3 regions of the Modicisalibacter sp. MOD 31.J genome follow, and region 3 is predicted to be linked to each of the others. Evidence: predicted binding sites of a transcription regulator. Region 3 holds the regulator's gene; each other region holds the start of a gene.

Evidence for each region. Region 3 encodes FliA, which starts transcription of late flagellar genes. Its sites were predicted from a motif close to CTAAAGTTNNNNNNNNNNCNGCCGATA; they were not measured.
Region 1: a site for FliA is predicted at 1,981-2,007, ahead of KGR00_RS03965 (GGDEF and EAL domain-containing protein). Genes of this name have one in related genera too.
Region 2: a site for FliA is predicted at 1,746-1,772, ahead of KGR00_RS15110 (putative motility protein). Genes of this name have one in related genera too.

The regions. Positions count from the first base shown of each region.
Region 1 covers NZ_JAGXFF010000001.1:896,709-900,984, reverse strand. Annotated here, with positions in the region: gene KGR00_RS03980 (SIMPL domain-containing protein) at 1-79, opposite strand, end outside; gene KGR00_RS03975 (class I SAM-dependent methyltransferase) at 104-1,102, opposite strand; gene KGR00_RS03970 (methyltransferase domain-containing protein) at 1,099-1,887, opposite strand; gene KGR00_RS03965 (GGDEF and EAL domain-containing protein) at 2,048-4,123, shown strand; tRNA gene KGR00_RS03960 (tRNA-Arg) at 4,192-4,268, shown strand.
Region 2 covers NZ_JAGXFF010000004.1:261,856-266,131, reverse strand. Annotated here, with positions in the region: gene KGR00_RS15125 (hypothetical protein) at 1-423, shown strand, start outside; gene KGR00_RS15120 (hypothetical protein) at 423-569, shown strand; gene KGR00_RS15115 (cell wall hydrolase) at 791-1,423, shown strand; gene KGR00_RS15110 (putative motility protein) at 1,494-1,697, opposite strand; gene KGR00_RS15105 (MFS transporter) at 2,013-3,191, shown strand; gene KGR00_RS15100 (aspartate/glutamate racemase family protein) at 3,194-3,889, opposite strand; gene KGR00_RS15095 (DUF1127 domain-containing protein) at 4,010-4,276, opposite strand, start outside.
Region 3 covers NZ_JAGXFF010000002.1:217,872-222,147, reverse strand. Annotated here, with positions in the region: gene KGR00_RS06515 (paraquat-inducible protein A) at 1-156, shown strand, start outside; gene pqiB (intermembrane transport protein PqiB) at 149-1,792, shown strand; gene KGR00_RS06505 (PqiC family protein) at 1,809-2,426, shown strand; gene KGR00_RS06500 (RNA polymerase sigma factor FliA) at 2,478-3,188, opposite strand; gene KGR00_RS06495 (flagellar protein FlhE) at 3,320-3,721, opposite strand; gene KGR00_RS06490 (hypothetical protein) at 3,718-4,242, opposite strand; gene flhF (flagellar biosynthesis protein FlhF) at 4,245-4,276, opposite strand, start outside.

The DNA.
Region 1 (4,276 bases), on a different contig from region 3:
CGATATAGCTGCCGCCCCAGACCAGCCCGACGGCCAGCAACCCGCCCAGTACCAGGGCCCCACGCAGACTTCCCGCCATTGCTCTCTCCTTGTCGAACACCCTTCAACGCCTGATGGCATGATAGACCCGGAAACGCCGGTCGTCGGCCAGCACCGTGAATTGACCGAATGCCGCCTCGAGCCGGTCCGGGTACGGCAGGAAGGCATTGGCCACCAGCAGCAATTGCCCGCCCGCTTCGAGGTGACGCGGCGCCTCGTCGATCAGGCGCGCCACGGGCCCGTAATCGACGCGCCGCTCCTGATGGAACGGCGGGTTGCTGACGATCGCCGCGAAGCGCTCGCCCTCGCCGAGCGCCGAATAGACGTCGCTGTGCAGCACGCGCCCGTTCAGGCCGTTGGCGGCCAGGGTACGCCGCGTGGCCTCGACGGCGAAGGCGCTGACGTCGAGCGCCGTGACCTCGCCGCCCTGGCGGGCCAGCCGGGCGGCGATGATGCCATCGCCGCAGCCGACATCGAGCAGCCGCGCCCCGCCCTGCCCCAGATCGCCGGGCAGGTGATCGAGCAGCAGCCGGGTGCCGTCGTCGAGCTTGCCGTGGCCGAACACCCCGGGATGGCTGACCAGCGTCAGCCCCGCCGCCTCGAAGCGCGACCAGAGCTCGTCGGGATCCAGCGCCACCGGCTGGGTACGTGTCTCGAACAGGGTGCAGCGCCGCGCGCTGTCGCGCTTGCGACAGCCCAGGCCCAGCGCCGCCAGCACCTTGAGCACCCGCTTGATGCCGCCCTGGTTCTCGCCGACCACCTGCAACGGCGTCCCCGCGGGCAGTTGACGACACAGCGCCAGCAGCCACCATTCGCCCAGCGCATGGGCCTTGGGCCAGAACAGCACGGCGCCGGGCGGCGCGCCCAGCGCCGGTTCCAGCGACTCGTGGATCATCGCCCCGGTACTGTCACGCCATGCCCGGGCGGTCGCGGCATCGGCGCTCCAGAGCGCGCCGCCGGTATCGCGCAGCCAGGGATCGTCCGGTGGCGCCACCCACAACCAGTCGCGGTAGTCGAATGCCTGGCGCGCGAGCAACTGGCAGACCGGGGTAACGGCACTCATCGGCAGTCTCCACCTCGTGGGGATTCGGGTTTGCGCACGTGATACAGCAGGTAGCGGCCCAGGCGCCAGTGCGGCTCGACGTCACAGTAGCGGCGCTCGAGTTCGATCAGGCGGGCCAGCTCGGTTTCGTCCGGCTCGGGATGGCGCAGGTAATCGTGAAAGATGCGGATGCCGGCGACGTGCTCGACCACCAGCCCCGCCTCGGCCAGCCACTGATCGACCTGGGCATGCGTCAGCGGCGCGATCGGCGTCAGCCGTTGGCGCCGGCCGGTTCCGGCCAGGCGGTCATCCAGCGCCTTGGCCAGATTGCCCTTGATGACGTTGGAAAAACGCAGCGCGTCGCGGTTGAAGACCATCAGCGAGAGCTCGCCCCCCGGCGCCAGCAGCGAAGCCAGCGTGGTGATCGCCGCACGCGGCTCGGCCAGCCACTCGAGCACGGCATGGCAGACGATCAGCGGCCAGGGGCCCGGCGCGCGCTGGGGCAATGCCTGGAGGGTCGCCGGAAGGGGCGTGATACCCGCGTGGCCGGCGAGCGTCTCGCGGGCCCGGGCGAGCATGTCCGCCGACGGTTCGGCCAGCGTCACCGGGTGGCCACGCGCGGCCAGCCAGGCGCTCATCTGCCCCAGCCCGCCGCCGACGTCCAGCGCCGGTTGCCCGTCGAGCGTCAGGGTGCGCGGCAGCAGATGCTCGAGCAGGGCCAGACGAATCGCACCGCGGGGCTTGCCATAGAGACTGTCGGCAAACTTGTCGGCCAGACCGTCGAAGATGCGATCGTCCACACTCAGCGTCTCGTGAAAAAACCGCCAGTCTACGCCCTGGCCGCAAGAATGTCTGCGCCCGGCCCCCGCGTCGGGCGGTTCCCCTGGCATGAAAAAGCGCTCAAGTTCGGCCACCTTCGGCCGATAACCCGGTGATAGCCCGTCGATTGCCAAAGGAGTATCGCTCTTGGTCCCACTGCCGCCTCTGATCGAGTCCGTCGTTCGGGTGCTGGAGCTACCCGGCATCGCGATCACGGTGCTCGATGGCGAGCGCGAGGGCTTTCCGCTGCTCTTCGCCAATATCGGCTTCGAGCAATTGACGGGTCGCACGCAGGACGCGCTGATCGGCCAGGACTGCCGCCTGCTGCAACCCGGCCCCTCGCATCAAGACATCCGCGAGCCGATACGTCGGGTACTCGACGAGAACCGGGCCCTGAAGGAAACCATCGAGTACGCCCTGCAGGACGGCACGCACCTGCGCATCGAGATGACGCTGTCGCCGGTCGCCAACCACGACGGGCATCGCTATCTGATCTGCATCCAGCAGAACGTCACCGATCACCGCCGGCTGGGGCTGGCCATGGCGGTGTTCGACAGCACCCACGATGGCATCACCGTGACCGATGCCGACAAGATCATCATCGACATCAACCCGGCCTTCACCCGCCTGACCGGCTACGAGCGCGCGGAAGTGCTGGGCCACACCCCCCAGATGCTCTCCTCCGGCAAGCACGACGCCACCTTCTACCAGTCGATGTTCACCGCGGTGAACCAGCACGGCTTCTGGTCCGGCGACATCTGGAACACCCGCAAGGACGGCAGCCAGCTGATCGTCAACACCACCATCTCGGCGGTGCGCGACGATACGGGCGAGGTCGTCAATTACGTCAGCGTGTTCCGCGACATCACCCAGCAGCGCCTCAATCAGGCGCGCCTGGAACGCATGGCGATCTACGACCCGCTCACCGGCCTCTACAACCGCGAGCATTTCATCGCCATGCTCGAGACCCACCTGACCAGCCTGCAGTTCACCGAAAGCGGGATCGCGGTGCTGTTCATGGATCTCGACGACTTCAAGCCGATCAACGACGGCTACGGCCATGCCGCCGGGGACGAGTTGCTGGTCGAGGTGAGCCGGCGACTCAAGCGCCTGATGCGCAGCACCGACATCGTCGCCCGCTTCGGCGGCGACGAGTTCGTGATCGCCCTGACCGGCATGGGCAACGGCGACAAGGCGTCCAAGGTGGCGCAGAAGATCATCGACGACCTGATCCAGCCCTTCCAGCTCGCCAATGGCGAACTGGTCGGCATCTCGGTGTCGATCGGCCTGGCCTTCACCAACGACTACCGGCTCAGTACCAACACCCTCATCGACAGCGCCGACCAGGCCATGTACGAGGCCAAGCTGGGCGGCAAGAATCGTATCGCCCGGGCACACCGATACATCGAGGCCCGCAGTCAGGACGCCTTCCAGCGCATCAAGGAAGCCTTCGAGGATGGGGAACTGGAACTCTACTTCCAGCCGATCGTCGACCTGGCCAGCGGCCATACCCACAGCTTCGAGGCGCTGACCCGCTGGCGTCATCCCCAGGAGGGGGTGCTCGGCCCGCAGCACTTCATCGACGTGATCATGCACTCCTCGCTGAGCCTGCCATTCGGCCAATGGCTGGTCCGCGAGGCCGGGTACATGGCCAAGCAGCTCCAGAGTCACGGTTTCACCACCACCGTGAGCATCAACCTGTCCCAGGATCAGATCGAGACCGGCAGCTTCTTGCGCGCCATCACCGAGACCCGCGACGCCCTCGGCCTGGCCACGCCCTACCTGACCATCGAGGTGCTGGAATCCAGCCAGTTCCACGACCTCGACCTGGCCTGCAGCCAACTGCTCGAGGCCAAGCAGCTGGGCACATCCATCGCCCTGGACGATTTCGGCTCGGGGATCTCCTCGATCACCTACGCCAGTCAATTGCCGATCGACACCCTGAAGATCGACCGCAGCGCGATCAACAACATCGATACCCGCGCCAACCAGCGCCAGTTCGTCGGCGGCATCATCGACATGGCACACGCCATGCATCGCAAGGTGCTGGCCGAGGGCGTCGAGCGCGAAGCGCAACTGGAGGCGCTGAGAGCGTTCCAGTGCGACCTGGCCCAGGGTTTCCTGTTCGGCGAACCGATGCCCGCCGAGGAGGTCATCGCCCACTACCTGGCGAGCGATGCCGTGCCGGCCAACCCCCTGCGACCCATGCGGGAACTCGCCTGAGATCGCCCGAGCGACCGGCGGGTTTATCTCGACGGGTCAGACGCTTATAATGCGCTTCGGCTCGCCTCGCCCCTATAGCTCAGCTGGATAGAGCATCCCCCTCCTAAGGGGAAGGTCTCAGGTTCGAATCCTGATGGGGGCGCCACCCTTCTA
Region 2 (4,276 bases), on a different contig from region 3:
CGAGTCAAAAGCCTTTCCGAACGGGGCGATGCTCTAGCAGAGCGCCAACATTACCGCAAGGCTATCGCGACCTATCGGCAGGCATGGGAACTTCTACCCGAGCCAAAGCAAGAGTGGGATGCTGCATTATGGCTGCTCGCCGCCATTGGCGATGCCAATTTTCTTGACGACGATTACGCCGCGTGTCGTGACAACTTCAGTGCCGCAATGCACCTTCCCGGGGCCATCGGAAATCCATTCCTGCACCTTCGGCTCGGCCAGTGCCAATATGAACTCGGCAACATGGCAAGAGCCGAGGACGAACTGGCACGAGCCTACATCCCTGCAGGCAAGGCAATTTTCGAACTCGATGATCCCAAGTATTTGACGTTCATCAAATCCAAGTTACAACCACCGCCGCAAGGCTGGCCGGAAGGGTGGTAATGACACCCAACCATCGGTTTCCCGCCCCAGGCTATATAACCGGATGCCGATGGACGCACTTCCTCGGCGATGGCGCCGCCAACTATCTGCCGGGCGAGATGGCGACGATCCTGGTGTCGCTCGACCTGTCGATGCGCTGGGCGTGATGGCGCAGGGTCCGCAGGCCGCCTGGGTTTTAGTGGGTGGTCCTGGGCCTCCCGGAACACGAACGGACCGCGTGAGTCAGACCGGACAGTGTGCACGCCGCCTCAGTGGCCGGTATGACGCACCGAACCAGCCACCGGCTTCCAGTGCGACGATCTACACTCACTGCGAGCGTCGACACGGGACGCCCGTCCGCGACAATCCGCGTCAGGAGTCATCCATCATGCACTCACCCACTCGGGGAATCGCTGCCTGCCTGCTCTGTCTTGCCCTCGCGCTCCCGGGCATCGCCGCGGCCGACGCGCCCTCCCCGAAGGCGGTCATCGCCGAAAGAAAGGCGGAGAACCTGCAGGACAGCGCCGCCTCCGATGGCGACGGCAAGCCGCCCACCAGGGCCGAGCTGATCACCCCACCCGGCGTCCAGGCCGTCGACCCCGCCGGTGAAGCGCCGCTCGACGACCCCATTACCTGTCTGGCGCGTTCCATCTACTGGGAGGCCCGCGGCACCGAGGCCACCGACATGGAAGCCGTCGCCAACGTGGTAATGAACCGACTCGGCAGCCCGGGGTTCCCCGATACTGTCTGCGGCGTGGTCAAGCAGGGCTCGGAACAGGGCAGTTGCCAGTTCTCGTGGTGGTGCGACGGGCGTGCCGACGATGCCAGGGAGGACACCGCCTACGACACGGCCAAGGAGGTCGCACGCAAGGCGCTCAACGGGCAACTGAAAGATCGGACCGGCGGCGCACTGTTCTTCCATCACCGCAATGCGGCACCCTACTGGTCGAAGCAGTTCACCCAGACCTTCGAGGCTGGCGACTTCATCTTCTATCGGCCGGAGGGCGACTGCCCCTGCTGATGATCGCCGGCACGGCGAGGCGAGAAAGGAGACGCCGCGGGATCACCACGGCGCCGTAGGTAGCGCCCGATCAGGCGACGGTGTTGATGCGGGTACCGACGGTGCCGGTCGTGGCCAGCTGGTTCTGCGGAGTCACGGAGTCCATCAGTTGTTCCATCTGTGACGCTTGCGTATCCAGCGCCTGCTTGAGCAGGCTCGTCTGGGCCTGCTGGTCGGCATTGAACTGCTGAAGGGCCACGGCCGTGCCCACGGTGGCGTTGACGGATGTATCCACGTTGCGAACCTCGGCATCGGTGAGTGTATGTCGAACCTACACCCTGTCTATCGGCATCGCCACGCCCAACCTTAGCGCGGATACGAAATACCAACACGAGCGCCTCGACCGTGACATCCCGCTTCCCGAACGCCGCTCGCCGATGGCGTCGTGTCGCGATCACGCCCTAGCCTCTGAGATAACATTATGGAATCCAATTAATAATAAACATGAATTGTTTTTATAAAAGGAGCGCTATACCGTCACTCGACCCCCGAAGCGACGAGTACCAAGGCGATGACGACGCCCCCGAGCCGAACGAACGGCAGTTGGCAGATGAACCTTTGGATCAGCGGTGGCGGAGCCTTCATCAATGTCGTGGCGATGACATTGATGTTGCCTTTCCTGCCCGCCTACCTGGAGACCCTGGACGATTACTCCACAGACGCGGTGTATCTCTGGTCAGGGGCGATCTATTCGGCGACCTTCATCACCGCGGCCTTGCTCGCGCCGCTGTGGGGAAAGCTATCCGATCGTTACGGCTGCCGTCTCAACCTGGTCCGCGCCAGCCTGGGCATGTTCGTCTGCATGACGCTGATGGGGCTGGCGACCAGCGCCTGGCAACTGGCATTGCTGCGCCTGCTGACCGGCGTGGCCGGCGGCTACGCGTCCGGCGCGACCATCCTGATGGCCCGGGAGGCGCCCGCCGAGCGCAGTGGCTACGCACAGGGCGCCCTCTCGGCCTGCATCCTCGCGGGCAGCCTTGTCGGCCCCGCCCTGGGCGGCATCCTCGCCACTCATGTGGGCATGCGCGAGGCCCTGTTGATCACCGGCAGCCTGATCTTCGTCAACGTCCTGGCGACCGCCCTGCTGATTCGCGAGCGAGTACCGCCGGGGCGCCGCAATTCCCAGGCCGACTCCCGCCCCGCGACGACTCGGGTACGACCGGTCATGCTTGCGGTGCTGGTGGCCACCGCAGGCCTGATGGTCGCTACCCTGTCGATCGAGCCGATCATCTCGACGGTCGTCGCCGGACTGGACAACCACGGCCTGGCGATGGCCTCGGCGGCCGGCCTGGTACTCTCCGCCACGGCGCTGGGCAGCCTGATCTCGTCGCTGAGGCTCGGTACCCTCGCCGACCGTTACGGCGCCCGACGTGTCGCCATCGCCGGCCTGTTGGTCAGCATCGCCTGCATCGTGCCTCAGGCCTTCGTCGACGATCTGATCACGCTGACAACGCTGCGTTTCGCGATGGGGCTCGCGCTCGGCGGCGTGCTGCCCTGCCTGAAAGCGGCGCTGCGAGAACTCGGCAATGACGCTGCCCAGCTCGGCGTGGTGCTGGGCTGGTCGACCGCCTTTCAATACCTCGGTCAGGTACTCGGCCCGCTGCTCGGCAGCATCATCGCAGCCGGATGGGGTATGCCCCATGTCTTCGTGGCGACGGCGCTGGTGTCGCTGGCCTGTGCCCTGCTGCTGGCGGCCATTCGCGACGAGACGGCCCCGGCTACCGCGTGAGCTCAGTCGTCCAGCGCGAAGGCGAGCGCTGCCCGGGCGTGCAGGTCGGTGGTATCGAACAGCGGCAACGCGGTGTGCGCCTGCTGTACCAGCAAAGCGATCTCGGTGCAGCCCAGGATCACGCCCTCGGCCCCCCGCGAGGCCAGCGTGTCGATGATCGCCAGGTAGCGCTCGCGGGAGGTGTCGTCGATGGTTCCCAGTACCAGCTCCTGGAAGATGATGTCGTGAACGGCCTGGCGCGCTTCGGCGTCGGGGACCACGACCTCGATACCGTGACGCTGCTCCAGACGTTCCCGATAGAAAGGCTGCTCCATGGTGAAGCGCGTTCCCAGCAGGCCGACGCGGCGAATCCCGGCCTCGCGCAGCGCCGCTCCCGTGGCGTCGGCGATATGCAGTAGCGGAATGTCGATGGCGGTCTCGATCGCCTCGGCGACGCAATGCATGGTGTTGGTGGCCAGCACCAGGCAGTCGGCGCCGCCCGCCTCGACCTGGCGCGCCGAGGCGGCCAGGTAGCGTCCGGCCGCGTCCCAGTCGCCGGCCCGCTGCAGGGTCTCGATGTCGGCGAAGTCGACGCTGACCAGGCACACGCGGGCCGAATGGAAGCCACCCAGGCGGGCCTTGACGCCCTCGTTGAGCAGCCGGTAATAGCTCTGGGTCGACTCCCAGCTCATCCCACCGAGCACACCGATGGTCTTCATGCTTGTCTCTCCTTGGATAGGTATTCCAGTGCATGGGGCGACGACGGGGCCGATCCCTTGGTTCCGTCGTCGATGGGGCATGGAGTCGCCGCGACCGCTCCTCCGGCGGCCGCGGCCACGCTAGGTCAGCGCCGCGCCACAGTGGGGACAGTATCCCCCTTCGTCACGGTTGCCGGCCACCCGCGGCGTGCCGGTGAGCGGCAGTTGACGCACCTCGACGCGCGCGGCGAAGGCCTCGGGGTCGAGCGGCCTGACGGCGCCGGCCTCGACATGCAGGCCGACATCGCGCAGCAGGCGCGCGTCGAGGTGGGCCAGCGACTCGAGGGTCACGCGACCACGGCGACGGGCATGCAGCGCACGTGCGATGTTGCGGTAGAGTGTTGCCAG
Region 3 (4,276 bases):
CTGATCCGCGCCGGGACGCTGATGTCGATCACCCCGGGCCCCGCGGCCCTGGCCTTCGCCGCCGTGGTGGTGCTGACCATGCTGGCGGCGATCACCTTCGACCCACGCCTGCTGTGGCAATCCCCGTCGTCCGTCAAGGAAGCCTCTCATGCCTGAAGCGCACCGCGCCCAACGCCAGGTGCAGTCCCGCATCTCGCCGATCTGGATCGTTCCGCTGGTCGCCGTGCTGATCGGCCTGTGGCTGGTCTACGACAACGTCAGCCGGCGCGGCCCGCAGATCACCCTGGAGATGCCCAACGCCGAAGGCATCGAGGCCGGCAAGACACTGATCAAGACCCGCAACGTCGAGGTCGGCCGGGTCGAGAGCGTGCGCCTGTCGGACGATCTCTCGCACACCGTGGTCACCGCGCGGATGAGCGAGGACGCCGAACGCATGCTCAACGCGGGCACACGTTTCTGGGTGGTCAAGCCGCGCATCGGCCGCGAGGGCATCAGCGGCCTGAACACCGTGCTCTCCGGGGCCTACATCCAGCTCCAGCCCGGCCAGGACGACGAGCGCAAGTACCATTTCAAGGTCCTCGACCAGCCGCCGGTCGCCCCGCCCGGCGCCGAGGGCGTGCGCATCAACCTGGTCAGCAAGCTGGGCAGTTCGCTGCGCGTCGGCGACCCCGTCACCTATCAGGGCTTCACCGTCGGCCGCGTCGAGGACGCCACCTTCGATCCCGACGATCGCGAGATGCACCATCGGCTGTTCATCGAATCGCCCTACGATACCCTGATCACCGAGGCCACCCGCTTCTGGTCGGCCTCGGGGATCAAGGTCGATCTCGATTCCGAGGGCGTGAGCGTGCAGATGGAATCGCTCGAGGCCCTGGTCGGCGGCGGCGTGACCTTCGGCATCCCCGAGGACATTCCGCCGGGTCCCAAGGCCGAGCCGGACAGCACCTACACGCTCTATGCCGACGAGGAAAGCGCCCTGCAGGGTACCTACAACAGCAACCTGGAATACGTGCTGCTGGTCGACGACACCGTGCGCGGCCTCTCCAAGGGCTCGCCGGTGGAGTATCGCGGCGTGCGCGTGGGCACGGTGGTCAGCGTGCCCTGGCACTTCACCGCGCCACAGCCCGACTCGCGGCAGCGCTTCGCGATCCCGGTGCTGATCCGTATCGAGCCACAGCGCCTGACCCTCGACAACCAGCCGATCGATCTCGACGAGTGGCGTCAACGCTTCACGCGCATGTTCGGCTATGGCCTGAGGGCCTCGCTCAAGAACGGTAACCTGCTCACTGGAGCGCTGTTCGTCGACCTCAATTTCGACAAGGACCAGCGCGGCCAGTACCAGCCGGAAACCTTCGAGGGCAAGACGGTCTTCCCGACCACCGCGGGCGGCTTCGCGCAGATCGAGCAGAAGGTCTCGAACCTGCTCGACAAGCTCAACGAGCTGCAGGTCGAGCCGATCCTCGACAAGCTCGACAAGACCATGGCGACCTCGCAGGCGACTCTCGAGGAGGTGCGCCAGAGCGCCGAAACCCTGCGCCAGATGCTCGACGACCCGGCGACCCGCGAGATTCCCGGCAACCTCAACGCCACGCTCGAGAATCTGCAACGCGCGCTCGACGGCCTCTCGCCCGACTCGAAGGCCTATCGCAAGCTCGACGACACGCTGGAAAGCATCGAGCGCCTGGTCCGCGACCTGCAGCCGCTGGCCGAGACGCTCAGCGAGCAGCCCAATGCGCTGATCTTCGATCACAGCGCCGGCCAGGACCCGATCCCGCGGGCCCCCAAACCATGACACGGAAGGAATCGCCATGCCGATACAAGGAGTGAAAGCCGGGCGTCGTGGCGGCTGGATCGCTGCGCTCGCGCTGCTGATCGCCCTCGCCGGCTGCGCTACCGGCGGGGGTAGCGACGCCGCCCCGCGCTACATGCTGCCGGGGCCCGAACCGACCGGCGAAGCACCCCCGGCGCCGGTACGCGACACCCTGGTCATCGACGGGGTGACGGTCAGCCGCTATCTCGACGACCCGGGCATCGTGCTGCAGACCGACGCCATCCGCCTGCACCAGGCCAGCAATCACCAGTGGGCGGAGCCGCTGAACCGACAGCTGTGGCGGGGCTTGCGCGACCGGCTGAGTCAACGGCTGCCCGCTACCCGAGTGCTCGATGGCGGCAACCCGAGTGGCGCCTTGCATCTGAGCGTCGAGGTCGATCGGTTCCAGGGGCGCTACGATGGCGTGGCGGTGACCAGCGGGCGCTGGGAATTACGCGATGCGTCGGGGGAGATCGTCGAGGTGACACCGTTTGCGGTCACCACGACCCTCGACGAGGATGGCTACCCGGCGCTGGTGCACGCCCTGGGCAGTAACTGGGACGACGTGGCGGCACGCATCGCCGAGGGTATCCGCCGCTATCGGGCCGGCGGCTAGCCGCTGCCCGAGGAAAAGGCCCCGACGCCAATACGCGGGGCCACCGGCCGATCAGTCCTCGGCGTCGGCCTTCAACTGAGCGCGCAGCCGTGCCACGGCCTGGCTATGGAGCTGGCAGACCCGGGATTCGCTGACGCCGAGCACGGCGCCGATCTCCTTGAGGTTGAGCTCTTCCTGATAGTAGAGGCCCAGCAGCAGCTTCTCGCGCTCGGGCAATTGCTCGATCGCGGCGATCAGCCGCTCGCGCTGCTCGGAGCCGGCCAGCGCCTCGAAGGGGGATTGTGGCGCGCCGTCACCGCCCTCGGGCTCGCCGCCCTCCTCGATCATCTCCTCGAAGCCGAGCAGATGCCCGCCATTGGTATCGGCGAGGCGCTGGCGATAATCGTCGAGGTCCAGCGACAGCGCCTCGGCGATCTCGCGCTCTTCCGCGGGTCGTCCGAACTGCTGCTCGAGACGACGAATGGTCTCGTCGATCTCGCGTGCATGACGACGCACGCTGCGCGGTACCCAGTCGCGGCTGCGCAGTTCGTCGATCATGGCACCGCGAATGCGCTGACTGGCGTAGGTGGTCAGGCTGGCGCCCTGCGCGGCGTTGTAACGTCCGAGCGCATCGAGCAGGCCCACCATGCCGGCCTGGATCAGGTCGTCCAGGTCGACGCTGGCGGGCAGGCGAACCTGAAGGGCCAGTGCCTGCCGACGCACCACGGGCAGATACTGGTCGAGCAAGGCCTGCTGATCGATTTTACCCTGTGCCGTGTACATCCGTTCGTCTCGACCCCATTACCGGGGGCAGCGCAGAGATGGCTGCCGATGGTGGCATTATTGCCTGCATCGGCGAGGTGCCAAGCGGTAAATACCCGGCCGCTTGTCAGGTTATTTCCGCTTTTGCGGCCTCAGCGGTAATCGACGATCGCCTGAAGGCCGGTGATACGCAGCGGTCGTGTCGGTTGATGCCCCCGCACCAGCCCGAAGCGGAAACGCAGTGGCGCATCGGCCGCCAGCCCCGCGAGGCCCTTGCTGCGCCCGCGCGCCGCGGAGAGCGCGAGGCAACGCTGCGGATGGCACAACCAGGCCCGCAGCCCGACCGCCCCGGGGGGGACATCGAAGCGCCAGGCAACCGAGGCGATCTCGCCGCGAACGGCGGCCGGCGGCTCGATGGCCCGTGAATCGACGAGCCGCCCCGGCGTGAACACGCGGACCGCGCGGGCATCGCCGACCCAGCTTCCCGGCGCACCGGCCCAGGCCGGCAGAGCCATCAGCCATCCCACGGCCATCAGCCAGTGACGGCGCTTCACGCCTCTTGCCCTTCGCGACGATTCGCCGGCACGATCCACAGCTCGAAGCCCAGAAAGCCCGCCGCCGCCTGCTGGAGATTGGCGAGCAGCCCCGAGCGGGACGCCAGCGGCGGATGCACCAGCAACAGGCGACGCGGCCCGCCATGCTCGGCAAGCTGCTTGAGCAGCCGGTAACTGCGCCGGAAGGCCTCGCCGTCACGTCCGACCCAGAGCGCCCAGTGACGCTGCTGGGCAACGAGTGCGGCAAGATGCGGGCTGTCGGCCTGGGTCGGCACCACCCGCCAGTTGAGCGGATCGCCGACCCAGCGCTGCCCCTGCGCGTGCCAGCGCTGGAGCGCCTCGACCACCGGTGTCGTCGAGGCCTGGTCACCGCCCGGCAGGCCCACGACCATCAAGACCCGTGTCGGCGTCGACTCGACGGCGGTCAAGGTCGCGGTATCGTCGATGATCGCCTGCGCGGTGTCCGGGGCGAGCGTTTCGGCCCAGCGGCGCAATCCGGCCGCCTGATCTCCGCCGCTCATGCTCAACGACTCGCCATCGGCTCGCGCGCGCCGC